DNA from 4 places in the Cobetia sp. 14N.309.X.WAT.E.A4 genome. Region 1 is predicted to be linked to each of the others. Evidence: predicted binding sites of a transcription regulator. Region 1 holds the regulator's gene; each other region holds the start of a gene.
The links. Region 1 encodes FNR, which switches genes on or off when oxygen is low (the NO sensors DNR and NnrR bind a similar motif). Its sites were predicted from a motif close to TTGATNTANATCAA; they were not measured.
Positions count from the first base shown of each region.

Region 2: a site for FNR is predicted at 2,328-2,341, ahead of adhP (alcohol dehydrogenase AdhP). Genes of this name have one in related genera too.
Region 3: a site for FNR is predicted at 3,625-3,638, ahead of clpB (ATP-dependent chaperone ClpB). Genes of this name have one in related genera too.
Region 4: a site for FNR is predicted at 2,704-2,717, ahead of OW493_RS02240 (OmpW family outer membrane protein). Genes of this name have one in related genera too.

Region 1 is NZ_JAPNXT010000002.1:113,654-118,728, forward strand. It holds gene OW493_RS03835 (DUF692 domain-containing protein) at 1-20, opposite strand, end outside; gene OW493_RS03840 (hypothetical protein) at 174-446, opposite strand; gene OW493_RS03845 (fatty acid cis/trans isomerase) at 754-3,252, shown strand; gene fnr (fumarate/nitrate reduction transcriptional regulator Fnr) at 3,350-4,099, opposite strand; gene OW493_RS03855 (hypothetical protein) at 4,456-4,734, opposite strand; gene OW493_RS03860 (cbb3-type cytochrome c oxidase subunit II) at 4,731-5,075, opposite strand, start outside.
Region 2 is NZ_JAPNXT010000002.1:358,463-363,537, forward strand. It holds gene OW493_RS04840 (response regulator transcription factor) at 1-267, opposite strand, end outside; gene OW493_RS04845 (aldehyde dehydrogenase family protein) at 707-2,227, shown strand; gene adhP (alcohol dehydrogenase AdhP) at 2,498-3,526, shown strand; gene OW493_RS04855 (pyridoxamine 5'-phosphate oxidase family protein) at 3,724-4,215, opposite strand; gene OW493_RS04860 (CreA family protein) at 4,422-4,913, opposite strand; gene OW493_RS04865 (DOPA 4,5-dioxygenase family protein) at 4,987-5,075, opposite strand, start outside.
Region 3 is NZ_JAPNXT010000013.1:100,006-105,080, reverse strand. It holds gene OW493_RS15410 (acetolactate synthase 3 large subunit) at 1-266, opposite strand, end outside; gene clpB (ATP-dependent chaperone ClpB) at 844-3,480, opposite strand; gene pgeF (peptidoglycan editing factor PgeF) at 3,808-4,587, opposite strand; gene rluD (23S rRNA pseudouridine(1911/1915/1917) synthase RluD) at 4,627-5,075, opposite strand, start outside.
Region 4 is NZ_JAPNXT010000001.1:513,678-518,752, forward strand. It holds gene OW493_RS02230 (PLP-dependent aminotransferase family protein) at 1-677, opposite strand, end outside; gene OW493_RS02235 (DMT family transporter) at 838-1,800, shown strand; gene OW493_RS02240 (OmpW family outer membrane protein) at 1,882-2,586, opposite strand; gene OW493_RS02245 (OmpW family outer membrane protein) at 2,865-3,458, opposite strand; gene OW493_RS02250 (lipopolysaccharide kinase InaA family protein) at 3,823-4,686, opposite strand.

The sequences.
Region 1 (5,075 bases):
CTCCGGGAAGCTGTCGTCATGAGTGACTCCTTTTCCATGGCATGGCAGGCAGTGCCTGCATTGGCAGTGTAGACCTGATGCAACAACGGGAGGACGGCATGCCGTCCTCCCGTTGTGTCCAGGGACTCCTGGCGACACCGTTACCTGGGTGACGGTGCCCTCATCTCGAGTGCTCAGCTCTTGCCGGAGATGACTTCGCCGCCAGCGCCGACACAGGATTCGGCACTTGCGGTGTAAGACCAGCCCTGACCCTTGCAGGCATTGTGGCCCTTGCAGGCGCTGGTGGCGGTGGCGCACTCGGAGGTGCCCTTGCAGGAGTTGATGCCGGAGCACTTCACGGCGTTGTCAGCCGCCTGCACGGACATGGAGGTCAGGGCGGCGGTGGAGAACAGTGCAGCGGCAGCAGCGGCAAAGGTGGCGGCAGTCACGGTCTTCTTCATGGTCATGATGGTTTCCTTTCGGGCGAGCCCGTTTTTTCTGGTTGTTGAGCAAGGTTCGATGCAGATATCCACCCGGCCAGTCAGGTCTCGTTGCCGGGTCATTGAGTCTTACGTCGCCGGCGTGAAGGTGGATGCACCGCGGCTCGAGAATTTGACCGGGAGCGCGAAAACCCTCTGAAAGACGCTATTCTGCTCGTGGCATACTGTGTGCCTGTCATGTCTTCTGTGCTCTGTCGAAGCAGTGTGCAGCGGGCCCCGCCTGCCTCATGGCCGATCCGTCCATCGGTCTCGTACTCTGCTTATGGAGCCTTGCATGCTGAACTCCCTTCGACGCCTGTGGCATACCCCGCGCTGGCGCTGGAGCATCCTCGTCATCCTGTTGCTGGGAGGATGTAGCGCCGTCACCGTGCATCAGCTGGATGCGCGTTTCGGGACGCCCGAGCCACGCGATCGCGTCGTGTCCGGCGATAGTCTGGCGGGGAGGCATTGGGAAGATGAGGTCAAACCGATCCTCGAGACGCGTTGCGTGGTCTGCCATGGCTGCTATGACGCCCCGTGCCAGCTCAAGATGTCCTCGGCGGCCGGGATCGACCGCGGTATCAATCCCGCTCCTGTCTATGACGGCACCCGCTTGCTGGCGGCCAATCTGACGCGTCTGTTCGAGGATGCCGACAGCACCGCTGAATGGCGTGACATGAACTTCTCGCCGGTGCTCAACGAGCGCAACGACTCGGCGCTCGCCAATCTGGAAGGCAGTGTGCTGTTCCGCTCGCTGAGCCAGAAGCGCAAGCAACCCCTGCCGGTGACGGAGGAAGGCCTGCTGCCGGAAGACCGCTTCGATCTGTCGCTCAATCGCAGTCAGGTGTGCGCGCCCATCGAGCGCTATGATGCCTTCGCGGAAGATCATCCGGACTGGGGCATGCCGTATGCGCTGCCGCAGATCAGTGATGAGGAGCACCGTACGCTGGTCAACTGGTTGGCGCAGGGCTCGCCGATGACCGAGGTGCGCCCGGTGTCTGAGGTCCTGGTGCCACGGATTCAGCAGGTGGAAGCCTTCCTCAATGGTGACAGCCTCAAGCAGCGGCTGATGAGTCGCTACATCTACGAGCACCTGTTCCTGACGCACCTCTACTTCCCCGAGGTCAAGGGAGCCAATGGCCGGCCGATCTTCTTCTCGCTGGTGCGCTCCAGTACGCCGCCCGGCGAGCCCATCCAGCGCATCTCCTCGCGCCGCCCCTATGACGCTCCCTACGCCGCCTATCCCGGAGATGGTCGTGACGTCATGCCGCATGACGAGGCCGGGCGTCCTCGCGTCTATTACCGTCTATGGCAGGAGCGCTCGACGATCCTGGCCAAGAATCATCTGCCCTATTCGCTGAGTGACGCGCGCCTGGAGCGCTGGCAGTCGCTGTTCCTCGCGCCGGACTATACGGTGGATGACCTGCCTGGCTATGACCTCAAGACGGCGTCCAATCCCTTCCTGACGTTCGAGGCGATCCCTGCCGAGTCACGTTACCGCTTCATGCTGGATGAATCGCAGAACACCATCATGGGCTTCATCAAGGGGCCGGTCTGTCGTGGCCAGGTGGCCGTGGACGTCATCAATGACCACTTCTGGGTCAGTTTCACCGATCCATCACTGTTCAGCCTGCCGCAGGTCGAGCGCACCCTGGCACGGGAGGGCGAGAATCTCAGCCTGCCTGCCGAGCAGAGCAGCAATGCATTGCCCATCTCCTCGTGGATCAAGTTCGAGCGCAAGCAGCAGGCCTATCTGCAGGCCAAGCAAAAGCTGATGATGCAGGCCTACGAGGACGGCAATCTGCGTCTCGACATGCAGCTGTTGTGGGACGGCAGCGGCTGGCAAGGCGGCGAGGGTGGCGATCACAACCCCAATGCCGCCCTGACGGTCTATCGTCACTTCGACAACGCTGCCGTGATGAAAGGGCTGGTCGGCAATGTGCCCAAGACGGCCTGGGTGATCGATTACCCGATGCTTGAGCGCATCCATTACCTGCTGGTGGCCGGCTTCGATGTCTATGGCAACCTCGGCCACCAGCTGACCACGCGCCTGTACATGGACTTCCTGCGCATGGAAGGCGAGAACAACCTGCTGGCGCTTCTGCCTGCCGGCGAGCGTCAGGCAGTGCATGACAGCTGGTATCAGGATGTGGATTCTGGGCTGGAAAAGCTGCTGTTCAAGAAGCCGCCCCAGTTTGATGCCCCGAGCGATATCGTCTGGACACCGGGAGAGCTTTCCTCACCGGAGAAGGCGCGCATTGGGCTGATGCGCCGCCTGCGCGAGCGCCTGGCGCCGGAACTTGTCCACGAGCGTAGCCTGGAGACGCTGGAGGATGATGCCGTGCGCCGCGAATTGAAGGCCTTGAGCGAGGTGAGTGGTCTGGCGGCCAGCCTGCTGCCGGAAGTCACCATCATTGCGCTGGAACGTGAGGGAAGCGAGCACCCACAGTTGTTCAGCGTGCTGCGCAACTCGGCTCATGCCAACATCACCAGTCTGTTCGACGAGGAAGCCAATCGGCGTCCTGAGCGCGATACGCTGGATGTGCTGCGCGGCGTGGCCGGGGATTATCCGAATGCCTTCTGGCATCTGACACCCGAGTCGCTGCAGGGATTGGCTCGGCGGGTCGCCGTGCTCAAGGATGAGGCGGACTATCGACAGCTGATGGCCGATATCGGAATGCGGCGCACCGATCCACGCTTCTGGCAGTTCTCGGACAGCGTGCTGCGTGCCAATTATTCGGATCGTCCCGTCGAGGCCGGGTTGCTGGATTACAACCGTCTGCAGAATCGCTGAGCGTCTCCGAGCCGCCTGGCGCTGTCTGGAAAACACGAAGGCCCGCCACATGAGGATGTGGCGGGCCTTCGTGGTGAGAGAGATGGCATCACGGGGGTCAGCGACCGCCCTGACACTCTCCTTCTGCCAGCTCGATCAGGCCATCCAGGTGCAGGATATGGACCTCGCGCGCCTGGATATCCACCAGCCCCTGAGCCTGGAAACGCGTCAGGATACGGCTGATGGTTTCCACGGCCAGTCCCAGGTAATTGCCGATGTCGGCGCGGGACATGGAAAGACGGAAACTGTATGGCGAATAGCCGCGGCGACGGAAGCGCTGAGAGAGGTTGACCAGGAAGCTGGCCAGGCGCTCATCTGCCGTCTTGCGCGACAGCAGCATCATCATCCGACGATCCTCATGCAGCTCCTTGCTCAGGCTCTTGAACAGCTGGGTGCGCAGTTCCGGCAGTTGGGCGGAAAGCGCATCGAGGCGATCGAAGGGAATCTCGCACACGGTCGTGGTCTCGAGTGCCACGGCGCTGCCGGGGTAGGCATTGCTGTCGATGGCATCCAGTCCAGCCAGCTCGCTGGGCAGGAAGAAACCGGTGAGCTGCTCCGTGCCACTGTTCTCGGTGTTGATCTGTTTCAGGCTGCCTGAGCGCACCGTGAAGACGCAGTCGAAGGGCTCGCCCTGGGTGAAGAGAACCTCGCCCTTTCTGAGCGGCGCGCGGCGCCGAATGATGGAGTCGAACTGGTCGATGGCTTCCATGTTCAGTGCCAGCGGCAGACACAGTGAGCTGAGCGAGCAGGTCTGACAGCGTGCTTCATGCGCACGCAATCGATGGGATGCCGTTGTCTGGGCCGTCATGGTGACTCTCCTGGGGCATTACGCCGAAACTCGTGGGGAGCGGGTTTCGGGTGGGGGTGTCCGGGTGCGACACCTGGTACAGGGCGATTCCATGGTCCTGTACGGAGAGGCAGCATCCTCATGGACTGAGTCGCTGCTGCCTGTCGGTGCTGTCCGTCAATGATACCTGTCAGGCGCACTTCCCAGAACGGGTTCCCGTCCTGTGGGGCGGGATGTGAAGTGCTCCGTGAATCGCGCGCATTATATTAGATAATTCTGATTGTGTCGTGATGTCCTGCATGACTCTAGACGCAGAACCTCCCGAAGGGGCAGGTTGCGACGCCCTGCCTCATCCGACTCGGGAGAGCCAGGTGACATCATCCACTCAAGGACATGACGATCTGCCCCATGCTGACCAGCAGTGTGAGCAGAAACAGCAGACTCCAGACCAGCGGCAGCGGCCTGTCCGGCTGAGGGGTGCCGTCAATGCGGTGTTCGTCGCCTGGCCCATCTCCCTGCAGGTCATCATCGGGTGAGGTGCTGCGCGAGCGAAGCCCGACAAGCAACAGCGTGCAGAAGGCCAGGCTGCCCAGCGTGAGCATGCTGATCCATGCCTGCCAGAACAGTGGCAGATCGACGTTTGCCAGCAGGTTCATGGTGCAGCTCCTGTCGTCAGTGTCAGTGTGGCGAGTGTCTCCCCTGTCGGGTCGGGTGCTGTCGCGGATGAGTGCCGAGGGGGATCCGTCTGTTGAAGATAGGCCAGCAGAGCGGTCGCCTCGGCCTTGCCGCGTACCTGGGCGGGCGCCGCGAGGATCTCGTCGTCTCGGTAGGGTACGCCAAGCGTCTGCAGGGCCTGCATGCGCTCGGCGACACCCTCGCCGCTCAGGGCGTGCTCGAACAGCCAGGGGTAGGCCGGCATGCTGGAATCCGCCACCTTGTGGCGCGGCGAGTACAGGTGCAGGCGTTGCCAGGCCTCATCATGTTCCGCCGGGAGGCG
Region 2 (5,075 bases), 240 kb from region 1:
GGAGAGAATCGCCACCGGCAGCCAGTCTGCCTCCTCGCGCAGGCGCGCCAGGCCTTCCAGGCCGTGGCTGTCGGGCAGGTCGAGATCCAGCAGCAGCAGGTCGAGGCTGTCAGCATGATGAGCGATCACGCTGAGCGCTTCCTCGAGACTGGCGGCCTGCAGCAGCTCGTATTCTGGCGTAGAGCCGTCAGCGACGGCCAGATTCAGGGTACGACTGATGGCATCACGGAACAGCGGATGGTCATCCGCGATCAGCAGACGGTACATGAAGGCTCCTGGCCGGTCGTTGGCGGGCGATGTTCTGGTCATGACGTTCCAGGCCATGGCTTTCCTGATCATGACCTTGCTGACAATAGCTACCCTGAGCATAACGTCATGGCGTGGTGTCGTGCCTTGCGGCCTTCGCGGTATGGCCCGTCTTTCCTGTCCCCACCTGTCTTCCTGTCCCATCTTTCTTGCCTGCCGGGTTTCTCCCTTTTCTCCTCCCAAGGGATGAGACGGTTTCCGCCCATGGGCGCATGTCGCGAATGCCACAAGTGAACAAGACTGTGAGGGTCGCCTGATCAAGCAGTTCTTGATGCAGTCATTGATGCAGTCGTTGACGGTCAGGCGAGGGACAGGAACGCCATCTCCTGTCCACGTGACTTACAACAACAGGTCGTCGATCACGAGCGCCACTCGTGAATCCGACCCACAGGAGTTCGCCATGATCTACGCCTCCCCGGGCAGCGCCGACGCGCTGGTCACGTTCAAGGACACCTACGGCAATTACATCGGCGGTCGCTTCGTCGAGCCGGTCAAGGGGGAATATTTCGACAATGTCAGCCCGGTGACGGGCGAGGTGTTCTGCCGTATCCCGCGCTCGAGTGCGGAAGATATCGATCTCGCGCTGGACGCCGCCCACAAGGCAGCCCCCGCCTGGGACAAGACCTCGGTGCAGGAGCGCTCCAACATCCTGCTCAGGATCGCGGATCGCATCGAGCAGAATCTCGAGATGCTGGCGGTCGCCGAGACCTGGGACAACGGCAAGGCGGTGCGCGAGACGCTGAACGCCGATATCCCGCTGGCGGCGGATCACTTCCGCTACTTCGCCGGTTGCCTGCGCTCCCAGGAGGGCACCGCGGCGGACATCGATGCCAATACCGTCTCCTATCACTTCCACGAGCCGCTGGGGGTGGTGGGACAGATCATCCCGTGGAACTTCCCGATCCTGATGGCGGCCTGGAAGCTCGGCCCGGCGCTGGCGGCCGGCAACTGCGTGGTGCTCAAGCCGGCGGAACAGACCCCGGCCTCGATCCTGGTGCTGGCGGAACTGATCAATGACCTGCTGCCGGCAGGGGTGCTCAACATCGTCAACGGCTATGGCGCCGAGGCCGGACAGGCACTGGCGACCAGCAAGCGCATCGCCAAGATCGCCTTCACCGGCTCCACCCCCGTGGGCTCGCACATCCTCAAGTGCGCCGCGGAGACCATCATTCCCTCCACGGTGGAGCTGGGCGGCAAGTCCCCCAACATCTACTTCGCCGACATCATGAATGCCGAGCCCGAGTTCATCGACAAGGCTGCCGAAGGGCTGGTGCTGGCGTTCTTCAATCAGGGCGAGGTGTGCACCTGCCCGTCACGCGCTCTGATCCAGGAAAGCATCTACGACGACTTCATGGCCCGTGTGATGGAGCGCGTGAAGACCATCAAGCGCGGCAATCCGCTGGATACCGACGTGCAGGTCGGCGCCCAGGCCTCCCGCGAGCAGTTCGACAAGATCATGTCCTACATGGATATCGCCCGTGAGGAGGGTGCCGAGGTGCTCACCGGCGGCAGCAGCGAGCAGCTGGAGAACGAGCTGGCCAATGGCTATTACATCCAGCCGACCCTGCTGAAGGGCAACAACGCCATGCGTGTCTTCCAGGAGGAGATCTTCGGGCCGGTGGTCGCCGTCACCACCTTCCGTGACGAGGCCGAGGCGCTGGCCATCGCCAATGATACCGAATTCGGTCTCGGCGCCGGTGTCTGGAGTCGCGACATGAACGTCGCCTTCCGCATGGGGCGCGGTATCCAGGCCGGTCGCGTGTGGACCAACTGCTACCACCAGTATCCCGCCCATGCCGCCTTCGGTGGCTACAAGAAATCCGGTGTCGGTCGCGAGACCCACAAGATGGCACTGGAACACTACCAGCAGACCAAGAACCTGCTGGTCAGCTACGACATCAATCCGCTCGGCTTCTTCTAGGCCTGACCGTCAGCGCCACCGAGGCTAGTGGCGCTGAATCCACCTCCCGCGATGCCTCCTCGAGGAATTCCTCTCGATGCCCGCGCCAGATCCGACTTGCTTGATCTGGCGCAGGGCAGGGAGCACCGCGTCTGGTTTCAATGAAGAGGCAGGTCCGGGGCGTGCGCGAACACTGGCCCTCGCTCACGACCGGACGGGATCGCACTCTCCGCCTGATCTCTGGCTCGCCTTTCCAAGGTTCGTCTTTCGACAATGAATGAGGAGTCCATCATGGATAACAGCATGAAAGCCGCCGTGGTACGTGAATTCGGTGCACCGCTGGTGATCGAGGAAGTCGCGGTACCACGACCGGGGCGTGGCGAGATTCTGGTCGAGGTCGCCGCCTCCGGGGTCTGTCATACCGACCTGCACGCCGCGCATGGTGACTGGCCGGTGAAGCCCAACCCACCGTTCATCCCGGGACATGAGGGAGTGGGGACCATCGCGGCGGTGGGCGAGGGTGTGACCCACGTCAAGGAAGGCGACCGGGTCGGGGTGCCCTGGCTCTACTCGGCCTGTGGCCATTGCGAGCATTGTCTGGGCGGTTGGGAGACGCTGTGCGAGAGCCAGCAGAACACCGGCTATTCGGTGAATGGCGGCTTTGCCCAGTACACGCTGGCGGATGCCGGCTACGTGGGGCGTCTGCCGGACAGCGTGGGCTTCGTGGAGATCGCGCCGGTGCTGTGTGCCGGGGTCACGGTCTACAAGGGGCTCAAGATGACCGACACCCGTCCCGGTCAGTGGGTGGTGATCTCGGGGATCGGCGGGTTGGGTCACATGGCGGTGCAGTACGCCCGCGCCATGGGCCTGAACGTGGCGGCGGTGGACGTGGATGATGCCAAGCTGGATCTGGCCCGCCGTCTGGGGGCCACCGTGACCGTGAATGCCATGAAGGAAGATCCGGCAGCCGTCATCAAGCGCGAGATCGGCGGCGCGCACGGCGCACTGGTGACGGCGGTGTCGCCGAAGGCCTTCGATCAGGCCCAGAACATGCTGCGCCGTGGCGGTACCCTGGTGCTCAACGGCCTGCCGCCGGGTGACTTCCCGCTGCCGATCTTCTCCACGGTGCTCAACGGCATCACGGTGCGTGGCTCCATCGTCGGCACGCGTCAGGACCTGCAGGAGGCGCTGGACTTCGCCGCGGAAGGCAAGGTCGCGGCCACCGTTCAGACCGGCAGGCTCGAGGACATCAATGACATCTTCGGGCGCATGATCGACGGCAAGATCGAGGGGCGCATCGTGCTCGACATGAAGTCTTGAGGCGTTCAGTGTCCTGAACTTGAACTCTCTCCACCGACGACAGGTCTGCAGGATTCGGCAGGACTCGGCAGGCGGCAGGAGACCAGACACGACAACGCCAGCCCCGGGGCTGGCGTTGTCGTATCTGGCATGGCCGTGTGCGTCAACTCTTACGCGGGCACTTCAAAGAGCTCTCCATGACGAGCTCGGGCTTTTGCTCATACCGTGCCGAATTTCTCGTTCTCGCCCATGTCCGGGGTGTGGTCCTTGTCGAGGTTGGCGCGCGCAATCTCATAGAGTTGATACGCCTTGCTCTCCTTGGCCTTCCAGTGCTCACCGGATTGCACCTTGACCTCCAGCAGAGTGACATCGGGGTCATCCTTGCCTTCCGGGAACCAGGCGGCCACGAACGGATTCCAGAACTTGTCGATCAGGCCCTGATCGCGGTGCAGATTGGCATGACCGCTCAGCGACACATAGACGCCATCATCCTGATCGGAAAAGCTCAGGCAGACCTCGCTGTCCTTCTTTGCTTCAAACACCTTCTCGGCACTGGCTCGCGTGAAGAACCACAGGGTGCCGTCGTAGTCATCCTGCACCAGATGCATCGGGCGGGCATGTGGCATGCCGTCACCCTGCGTCACCAACATGCCGACCTTCACATCCTTGATCAGCTTCCAGATCTTCTGCTTGTGCTCCGGGCTCGACATCGTGTGTCACTCCTTTGCCTCATGCGAATGAAAATCCGACTGGCTAGCCGTTGATCAAGACCTTGGAGCGACACTTCACAACTTCAAGGGATGATGATGAAGCTTTCGCTTGATAAGTCAGCACTTGATGAATAAAAGCTTGATAAATCAGAGCTTGATGAATCAGAGCTTGATGAGTCAGCGTTTGATTCAGGCGCCGAGTCGACTCACTGCGCCGCGGGAGCCTGCCATGCCTCGCTGCCCCACAGCGGCACGCTGCTCAGCGCATGCTTGAAGCTGCCGCTGGTTTCCTTGGTGCTGTAGGCGATGTAGAGCAGGCTCTGGGAGTCACGGTCCAGAATGCGCCGGATCTTGAGGCTCTTGAGCAGCACGCTCTTGGACTTGCGATAGACCTCCTCGCCACTCTTGGAGGTGTCGATGTCGGCGAGCATCGCCGGGGTGATCGGGCCGGTCTGGCGGCAGGCGATGCTCATGTCGGAGGGGTCGGAGAAATCGAGATTCGCCTCGATGTTGCTCAGGTGACAGGTCACGCCCGGCACCTTCGGGTCGATCAGGCTCTCGATCTTGATGTCCTTGGTGGTGAACAGGCCCAGCGAGACATCCCCGACCTCATTGTCGTCACAGCCGGCCAGCAGCAGGCCAGAGGCGATCACGCCCAGCAGGGCGGCACGAGGGGATAGGCGGCGCAGTCGAGTCATGGGGTCATCCTTGAGTCAGTGGGTAAGGCGAAGTCGGCAAGGCGATGATAGCGTGTCGGGCGACGTCCGGGCCTCACTCATCGCCGAAGACGTGCAGATTCAGCGGGTGGGAGCTGCCCAGCCACATCACGCCCTGGGTGTGATCAAAGAGATCATCACCGG
Region 3 (5,075 bases), on a different contig from region 1:
GCCGTGGCGATACCGGTCACGGCATTGGTCGCGCCGGGGCCTGAGGTGACCAGCACGACTCCGGGCTTGCCGGAAGCGCGTGCGTAGCCATCGGCTGCGTGGGTAGCAGCCTGTTCGTGGCGGACCAGAATGTGCTGGACCTTGTCCTGACGGAACAGGGCGTCATAGATGTGCAGCGCCGCTCCACCGGGATAGCCGTATATATACTCCACGCCCTCGTCATGCAGCGCGCGGGCGATCATGTCAGCGCCGGAAAGCAATTCCACTTGGTTGTTCTCCCCTGGAGGTCTCGAGTGCGTCCGGCAGCAATACGCAAGCCGGATCGAGTGCGACCTGAATGTCGCTACCGCAACAGTTGCGGCACCTGATGCCAAACCCTGGCGTCTGCGGCCCGGTTAGGGCCTGCACTCTTGTCGCATCGGTTGGATGCGGTCGGGGCTGATGGCCGATCGGTACGGTTGGCGTACCCTGATCGGCATATCCTTCGACAGGCGGACAGCGACTCAGCGTCTGTCCTTCACGTGGCGCTTCGAGGGTCGCCCGAATGGCCACGCCCGCAATCAGGAATGGTCAAGAGTCCAACAGCCGCAAGGGGCTGTCAACTCAACCTTACGCCAGTGTGCGCCGCCTACGCCAAATGCCACACCGATAACGGGAAATCCGGCCATATGCGTGCGTAAAACCTCACAGATGGCATTTAATTCGCAATTTTCTGCCTCGTGATTTTCAGCATCCCTGCCGCCGGGTTGTCATTTTGCGCCCAGACGACAGACACGAAAACGCCCCACCGCAAGCGGAAGACAGACTTCCGTCACGGTGGGGCGTCACTCACGGGCGCGCGATTCAGCGCGTGAAGGTCAGCTCTCCGCCCTCTTCGCCGACCTGGATCACGTCACCGGGCACGAATTCACCGCCCAGCAGCGCCTGGGCCAGCGGGTTCTCGATACGACTCTGGATGGCGCGCTTGAGCGGACGCGCACCGTAGACCGGATCGAAGCCTGCCTTGGCCAGCAGCGCCATCGCGGCATCGGTGATCTCGAAGCCGAGATCACGTTCGGCCAGCCGCGCCTTGAGCCGCTCGAGCTGAATGCCGGCGATGGAGGCGATCTGCGCCTGCCCCAACGCGTGGAAGACCACCACTTCATCGATGCGGTTGATCAGCTCCGGCCGGAAGTGATTGCCCACGACTTCCATGACCGCCGTCTTCATGTCGTCGTACTGGAAGGCCGCCTTGCGACCGACACTCTCTTGCGTGTCTTCCTCGTCCGCCAGCTCGCCATTGAGACCGCTCATGCGCTGGATCATCTCGGACCCCAGATTCGAGGTCATCACGATCACGGTATTGCGGAAGTCGACGGTACGCCCCTGCCCATCGGTCAGGCGGCCATCTTCCAATACCTGCAGCAGGATGTTGAAGACATCCGGATGCGCCTTCTCGACCTCATCGAGCAACAGCACGGAGTACGGCTTGCGACGCACGGCCTCGGTCAGATAGCCACCCTCTTCATAGCCGACATAGCCGGGAGGCGCGCCGATCAGACGAGCCACCGAGTGCTTCTCCATGAACTCGGACATGTCGATGCGCACCATCGCCTCTTCGGTATCGAACAGGAAGCTGGCCAGCGACTTGCAGAGCTCCGTCTTGCCGACCCCGGTCGGGCCGAGGAACAGGAAGGAGCCGTTGGGGCGATTCGGATCGGACAGCCCGGCGCGTGAGCGACGCACCGCATTGGCCACCGCGATCACCGCCTCATCCTGACCGATCACCTTCTCGTGCAGCGCCTCTTCCATGCGCAGCAGCTTGTCGCGCTCGCCTTCGAGCATCTTGGAGACCGGAATGCCGGTCCAGCGCGAGACGACCTCGGCAATCTCCTCCTCGGTGACATTGGAGCGCAGCAGCACGTGGGCGGAGGTATCCGCCTCGCCTTCGCCGGCTTCGCTGATCTGCTTCTCGAGCCCCGGAATCACGCCGTACTGCAGTTCCGACATGCGGCTGAGGTCGCCGGCACGCCGCGCCTGTTCCAGATCGATACGCGCCTGTTCCAGTTCGGCCTTGAACTGCGCTGCCCCCTGGATACTGGCCTTCTCGGCCTTCCAGACCTCATCGAGATCGGCATATTCGCGTTCCAGCTCCGCGATCTGGTCCTCAAGCGCGCCGAGACGCTTGAGTGCCGCTTCGTCGGTCTCCTTCTTGAGGGCTTCACGCTCCATCTTGAGCTGGATCAGACGGCGGTCGAGACGGTCCATCTCCTCCGGCTTGGAGTCCAGCTCCATGCGGATGCGTGACGCGGCTTCATCGATCAGGTCGATCGCCTTGTCCGGCAGCTGACGGTCCGTGATGTAGCGCGATGAGAGGCGCGCGGCCGCAATGATCGCACTGTCAGTGATATCCACCCCATGGTGCACCTCGTAGCGTTCCTTCAAGCCACGCAGGATGGCGATGGTGTCCTCCTCGCTGGGCTGATCCACCTGCACCTTCTGGAAACGACGTTCCAGCGCGGCATCCTTCTCGATGTACTGGCGATACTCATCAAGCGTGGTGGCACCGACACAGTGCAGCTCGCCACGCGCCAGTGCCGGCTTGAGCATGTTGCCGGCATCCATCGCGCCCTCGGCCTTGCCCGCGCCGACCATGGTGTGCAGCTCATCGATGAACAGGATGACCTGGCCTTCTTCCTGCGACAGCTCCTTGAGGACGGACTTGAGGCGCTCCTCGAACTCACCGCGGAACTTGGCCCCCGCCAGCAGCGAGCCCATGTCGAGAGACAGCACACGCTTGTTCTTGAGGCCTTCCGGCACCTCGCCATTGACGATACGGCTGGCCAGCCCCTCGACGATGGCGGTCTTGCCGACACCGGGCTCACCGATCAGCACCGGGTTGTTCTTGGTGCGACGCTGAAGGACCTGAATCGTGCGACGAATCTCCTCGTCACGCCCGATCACCGGGTCGAGCTTGCCGTCGCGCGCACGCTGGGTGAGGTCCATCGTGTACTTGTTGAGTGCCTCGCGATTGTTCTCGGCGTCGGCATCTCCCACCGCCTCGCCACCGCGCAGTGCATCGATGGCGGAGGTCAGGGCGGGCTTCTTGATGCCCGAGGAGGTGAACAACTTGCCAAGATCACCGCCCAGCTCCAGCGCGGCCAGCAGCGCGAGCTCGGAAGCGATGTATTGATCGCCGCGTTTCTGGGCTTCGCGGTCGGCCAGATTCAGAAGCTTGCCGAGCGCCTGGGAAGGCGCGACATTGCCGTCGAACTGGGACACGGTGGGCAGGTCATCCAGTTGACGCTTGAGCCCGCTCATCAAGCTGGTGGCATCACCGCCCGCCTTGTTGACCAACGCCTTGAGACCGCCATCGCGGTCCTCCAGCAGGGCCAGCAGCAGGTGCTGGGGATGGATTTCATTGTGGCCTCGCCCGACGGCGAGCGACTGGGCATCCGCAAGCGCGTTCTGCAGCTTGCTGGTGAGTTTGTCGATGCGCATGGTGCCTTCTCCTGAGAGTCATGGCGGTACTCCTCTTCTCAGGAGCTTCGCCTGTAACATTTCGTATCTAACCCTAGAGATGGGGGGCTGGGAGGTCGCTTTCAAGGCGTGATTTGCGGCAACGCAGCATGTTGTCCGCGAAGCATGATCCAGATCAGGTTCCCCTGCAGCAGGTTGGCCCTCAGCGCCTGAAGATGTCGCCAGGGGCTTTCGCTCGACACGGAAAAGCGCCCCGCCAACCTGAGTGATCAGGTCAACGGGGCGCTTTTGTCTTTCGGCTTGCCGAGCGTCGGTGCATCGCGGCGGCCAGGTCTCCACTTCATGCTATCAGCGTAACCAGATCACCGTGGCCATTCGCCCCGTCACGCCATCATCACGGCGATGGGAGTAGAAGCGCGATTCCGAGGCGGTGCAGAAGTGACCGCCACTGACATGGCCGACACCGGCACGCTCCAGCCGCAGACGAGCCAGCTTGTAGAGGTCGCCCATATAGTGGCCCAGCCGGTAGGGACTGGATTCGAAGGCGTCGTCGGCCTCGGGGAGATCCGCGATGAAGGCGTCACGCACCTCGGGGCCGACCTCGAACTGGGCATTGGAGATCGCCGGGCCCAGCCAGGCCATCAGCTCGCCCGGGTCATCTCCCAGGCGGGCGACAGTGGCTTCCAGCACACCTTCCACCAGGCCACGCCAGCCCGCATGCGCCACCCCGACCCGCGTCCCCTGACGATCACAGAACAGCACCGGCAGGCAGTCCGCCGTCATCACCACGCAGGCCTGCCCCGTACCGGTACTGATGCAGGCGTCAGCACGTGGTGGCACCGCCTCATGGCGCTCATCGGCGTGACAGACGTCAAAGGCATCCACCACCTGAGTCCCATGCACCTGATCCAGCCACGCCAGTGGACGACCATCATCGACCTCCGCCGCGAGCAGATCACGCACCCGCGCGACCATCGCCGGATCATCCCCGACATGCCGCGCCGGATTGAAGCCAGCGTATGGCCCCTGACTCGGGCCACTCTCACGCGTGGTCACGAAGGCCTGCACCGGACTGGGGGCTGGCCAGTCCGGCAGAATCAGGGTCGGGCGTAGACTGTCGTCGTGCATAACCTCTCCTGGCGCGATGGGATACGCGAACCGAGCCCCTCAGCGGGCGATGTCTTCCTTGAGATAGTCGATCAAGACCAGCATGTCACCCGGCATCTCGGCGCGGAATTCGACTTCCTTGCCCGAGATCGGGTGGATGAAGGCGAGGCGACGGGCATGCAGCGCCTGACGCGGGAACTGACGCAGCAGCTCCTTGAGCGGATCACTGGCCCCCGGCGGAAGCTTCAGACGGCCTCCGTAGACCGGGTCCCCGATCAGCGGATAGCGCTGGTGCGCCATGTGCACACGGATCTGGTGGGTACGCCCGGTTTCCAGCTTGCAGCGGATATGGGTATGACCCCGGAAGCGCTCCACCACGCGAAAATGCGTGATCGCCATCTTGCCGCTATGGGTCACGGCCTGACGCTTGCGATCCTTGGGGTGACGCCCGATGGGCGCATCCACGGTACCGCCCGCCGTCAGCACCCCGGTCACGACGGCATCGTACT
Region 4 (5,075 bases), on a different contig from region 1:
GCCGCAAGCACACCGAAATAGCCGGGGGCCTCGATGCCGATGCGACAGCGTCCCCGGCTTGCGCGCCATTGTCGGAGAATCAGCGACATGCCTTGCTGAGCCCCCTGACACAGCAACAGGGTGTCACCGTGACAGTGATGGCCATGGTGGCTGAGGTGAGAGGCGATGGCCTCGCGCAGGGCGGGGGAGCCCGGGGGCAGCGCGTAGGCGCTGGGGGATTCGGCGTGATGCTTGAGCTTCTGGCGCACCAGCCGATAGAGGCGCCGCACGGCGGGCGCATCCAGCTCGGGATGCGCCGCGCCCAGCGGAGCCAGCGCCGGGTCGCTGGCATGTGCCATGGCCTGCCAGGCCGGGTCATCGATGGCCAGTGACGGAGTGGCAAGAGGGGTGCAGCGTGACGGGGCGGCGTCGTGATCGCGGCTGGCGGAAGAGGGAGGTGCCGCTGCGGCCGCGACCTGAAATCCCCGGCGCGGGACAGCCACGAGGAAGCCGGCGGATTCCAGCTCGCCATAGGCGCGGATCACGCTGTTGAGTCCCAGTCCTGACAGGGCCGCCTGGCGGCGCAATGAGGGCAGCCGTTGTCCGGGGACGAGTTGCCCCGTGGCCAGCTCGGCTTTCAAGCGCGTCGCCAGCTGTTGGTAGCGCGGCGCTGATGGGAGGTCTTGAGTGCCACTCATGCGGACTGTATCCCCTGAAAAAGCCATTCTCTGTATCTTGTATCCCCTGGTGCCTTCGCGGCAAGCTCATGTCACATCACGCCGGCGATGCATGACGCGCTCGGTGTGAGCGCTCCTCGGGACAGTGAGGTCCCGTCTCTCGTGCTATGGAGTCAATCTGATGTGGATGCCGTTGACCTTCGTCTTCCTGTTCGCCACCGGGTTCATCGCCGCACGTTTCGGCACCCTGGATGCTGAGCCTTTCACGCTGCTGCTGGTGCGCAGTCTGCTGGTACTGCCGGTGCTGGGGCTGATCCTGTGGATACGCCGCAAGCCGCGCCAGTGGGGGCAGCGCCATGACAAGCTGGCTCAGATGGGCATCGGCATGCTGTTGCACGGCGCCTATCTGGGTGGCGTGTTCGCGGCGGTCAAGGCCGGGCTGCCCGCGGGGCTGACGGCCTTGCTGGTCAGCCTGCACCCTCTGGTGACGGCTGCGCTGTCACTGCCGCTGTTCGGTATCCGTCTGGGCGCCAGGCAGTGGCTGGGGCTGGGGTGTGGCGCGATTGGCGTCAGTCTGGTGCTGGGGGCGGGCGTGCTTCAGGGGGCAGGCGCCGCAAGCGCCACGCTCGAGTGGCCGATGATCGGCCTGCTGTGGTGTCTGGTGGCGCTCATCGGCGTGTCCAGCTCGACGCTGTGGCAGAAGCGTGTCGGTGGTCGGATGGGGCTGGTGGAGGGGCTGGTATTCCAGTATCTGGGAGCGGGCTGTGTCTTCCTCATCGCAGCCAGCAGCGTAGGTAGCTTCGCCTTCGACCCGACGCCTCGTCTGCTGCTGACCCTCGCCTGGCTGGTGATCGCCATCTCGGTGGGTGCCATCTGGTTGCTGATGCTGATGCTCGAACGTGGCGAGGCCCACCAGGTCGCACGTACCTTCTTCCTGGTGCCACCGTGTGCCGCGCTGATGGCCTGGTGGCTGTTCGATGAGCAGTGGACCGCCTTGATGATGGTGGGAGCGGCGCTGGTCGTGCTGGGACTGGTGCTGGATCGCCCCCGTCCGGGCAAGGTAGCCAGGGCGCCGGCTGACGACACGTCGCCGTCAGCGCCCGAGACGTCGGCACCGAGCAGCGGGCAGGCCGCCTCGCGCTGATTCACCCTGAAAGCACAACGCCCCGCCGGCCCGTGATGGGCTGGCGGGGCGTTGTCGTCAGTGGCCAGTCAGATGCGCGACTCAGAAGCGATAGCTGATACCGGCCATGGTCACGATCGGGTCGATCTCGACCTTGTCGTTGACGCTGCCCGCCACGGTGACATCGGAATCGATAGCCAGATACCAGGCAGCGACGTTGGCCGCCCAATGCTCATTGATGACCAGGTCGACACCGATCTGTGCGGCCGCGCCCCAGCTGTCATCCATCTCGAGCTTGGTGCCGTCATCGAGGGTTTCGTCGGAGAAGTGGGTGTAATTGACGCCTGCACCGATGTACGGCTGGATGCGGGAGTCACGTCCACCGAGGGGGTAGTACTGCAGTGTCAGGGTCGGTGGCAGATGATCGACGGAGCCGGCCTTCTGGCCGTTCAGCGAGATGTCATGCTCGAAATTCTGCGCGGCCAGCAGCTCGATCCCCAGGGTATCGGTGAAGCGATACCCCAGAGTGAAGGCGAAGGCGCTGTCATCATCGACGTCCACGTCGGCACCGATGGCATCGATGCGACCGTTGTCGCTCTTAGGCGAGACCTTGGCGACACCCGCACGCGTCCAGAACTGGCCGGCACCATAATCGAGGTTCTCGAGGCCTGAGGCGGTCGACGAGAACGGCGCAGCGACAGCCGACGTGGCAGTCAGCGTGAGCGCGGCCGTGATCGCCGCCATGCGCAGCGGGCGTGAAGAGGACCGGCAGAAGGAGAAGGGCAAGAAGGACTGTGCGGCTGACATGTTCGCTCCCGAAGTGACAGGGGGTGAGAAAGGAGATGTCAGTCTAGGAGCTCATGTCGCCGAAAAATTGATCCATGACAAGGGTTTGCCGTCATGTACGACAAGGGTCCGTCACACTTGATTCAAATCAAGTTCCGTCTGTCTCGCCGACTGTCCGCGCATGCAAGAACGCCGCAGGCCCTGAGGCCTGCGGCGTTCTTGTGCGTCGTCAATGAGGCAAGGGGATCACCCCTGATGCGTCATGGCTCGGCGCGGCTCGTCAGTGCGTGTTTCAGCACTTAGAAGCGGTAGGTGACACCGGCACCGACGGTGACCGGGTCCAGCTCGGTGTCGTTCACGTCCTGGCCGTTGATCTTGGTGTCGGCCTTGACGTCAGCGTAACGAGCGAAGCCATTGACGGCCCAGGATTCGTTGATGTTGAGGTCAACACCCAGCTCGGCAGCAGCGCCGTAGCTGTCGTCGATGTCCATGCTCTGGCCACCGGCAGACTCACCGGAGAAGTGGGTGTAGTTCAGGCCGACGCCAGCGTAAGGCTGAACGCGAGCTTCGGTACCGCCCAGCGGGTAGTACTGCAGCATCAGGTTGATCGGCATCTGATCGAAGCCACCGTCGCTGTTTTTCCAGTCGGTGCTGAATGCTTCAGTGGACTGCAGAGCAACTGCCAGGTTGTCGTGGAACATGTAGCCCACGGAGCCGGCGAAACCGGATTCATCCTTGGCGATCAGGCCATTGCCGTTGTTGCTCTTGCCGTCGACCTTGGCAACGCCGCCGCGCAGGAAGATGTCGCCCTTGCCGTAGGCCAGTGCAGATTGTGCACCCATTGCCATGGTGCCGGCGATGACGGTAGCAGTCAGGATCTTGATGGTTTTCATGTGATGTTCTCCTTGAAGCTTGTGGCCTCGGGGGCTTCCTGTCGGCGGTGCCTGGCGAACTCGGGGGATGTACCGAGTGTGGCAAGGCTGCCTTGTTCAGGGGACGAGATGAACTATAAAAAACACTGTTCTTTTTGGCAAGCATTTTTTTAGAACAATGTTTGAAAACATATTTGACGTCTTGTTAGCGGATGTTACCGATTATTTCAGAAAAGGTGCATGTCTCGAGGATGAGACTGGAGGTGGCGCAGGACAGCGACAGGGCCGTTCATTTTCACGACAGATTCATGAGACGTTGGTCGTAGGCGGCTCGTGAGGTGAGCGCATGCTACGCAATGCGTGATGCGCCCACCAGTGTGGGAATTCAGCGACGCTTGCGCTGGGCACGTGCTTCAAGCTCGTTGAGCCATCGACTGACCTCGTCACTCTGCGCGGGACAGTCGAGGTAGACGGCCAGAAACTCTCGCCACTCCGCTGCCTGCCAGGCCTTGAGGCGGCGCCACAACACGTAGAGGTCGCGCTGGCACTCGTGACGGCGCAGCACGAAGCGTCGGGTCTTCTCCAGGTCGATGATGACGGCATCCATCTGTTCCTGCATGGCGCTGGTACCGTCGGCGGCGGGCTGTGGGCGGCTGAGGAACAGATGCTTGGGGAACAGGCAGCCGTGCATCATGCCGGCCTGATGAATCTGTCGCACGAGACGTGCGCTGGCAGTGATGACTTGCGTGCGTCGGGTATCGTCCAGCGCCGGCCAGCGTGCATGCCAGTGGTCCAGATCATCGCGGCCGTCGAGATCGAAGGTGATCAGGATGGCGCGCCACTCCTTGCCGGTGCGGCGCTCGCCATACCAGCCGGCATCCACCGAAGGAATGCCCAGCGCGTGATAGTGGCGGATGGCACGCCACTCGCGCGAGAAGGTCGGCTCGCCCAGTGGGCGTGACAGGCTGCGGCCCAGATGGTTGGTCTGGCGCTTGAGGTAGAGGCGATGTGTCTGGCCCTGCTCGTCCTCGAGAGTGAGCAGCGAGACCGTCGAGGTGCCTCCGCGCTCACGGTTAGGGGCATCAACGTCCTGGGCGGCCACGTGCCACAGGGCCTCGAACCGGTTCAGGCCGTGGTAATCCAGCAGATTCCCCAGGGCGGGGTCACAGTAGTCGGCATGGCCACGGGGCGCCGTGGCACGTGGGCCCCGAGAGGCGCTGGACAGGGAGTGGCGGGAAAAGGAGGTCATGGCAAGTTCACGAGCGAAAGAGGGGAGGTGGGTCACGGGCAATCCCTGCCGCAGGACCCAGCGATGGATCGCCCTATGATAGTTAGCCTGCTGGTGAAGTGATAGTCGCTGATCGGCAACTCCTGTGTCTGCGCATTCAACACGCGTCGCAGGATTGTCCGAGCCGTGCATGGCTGCTGTCGTGCAGGCCCGTGCTCTGTGGCGTGTGGTGGAAGGTCGCAGGTGTCGCGCAGGTGCGCAGGAAGAGCGTTGAGAGGCCGCTGGCGGTCCACTGCGCGCCAGCCCAGCAATGATGCGGGCCATGGACGTTTCCGCTGTCAGCTCATGGGCTTGCGATCCCCGCAGGCGGCGCTTGCCGGAGTGCGGCTGCGACAACCTGTCATCTGGAG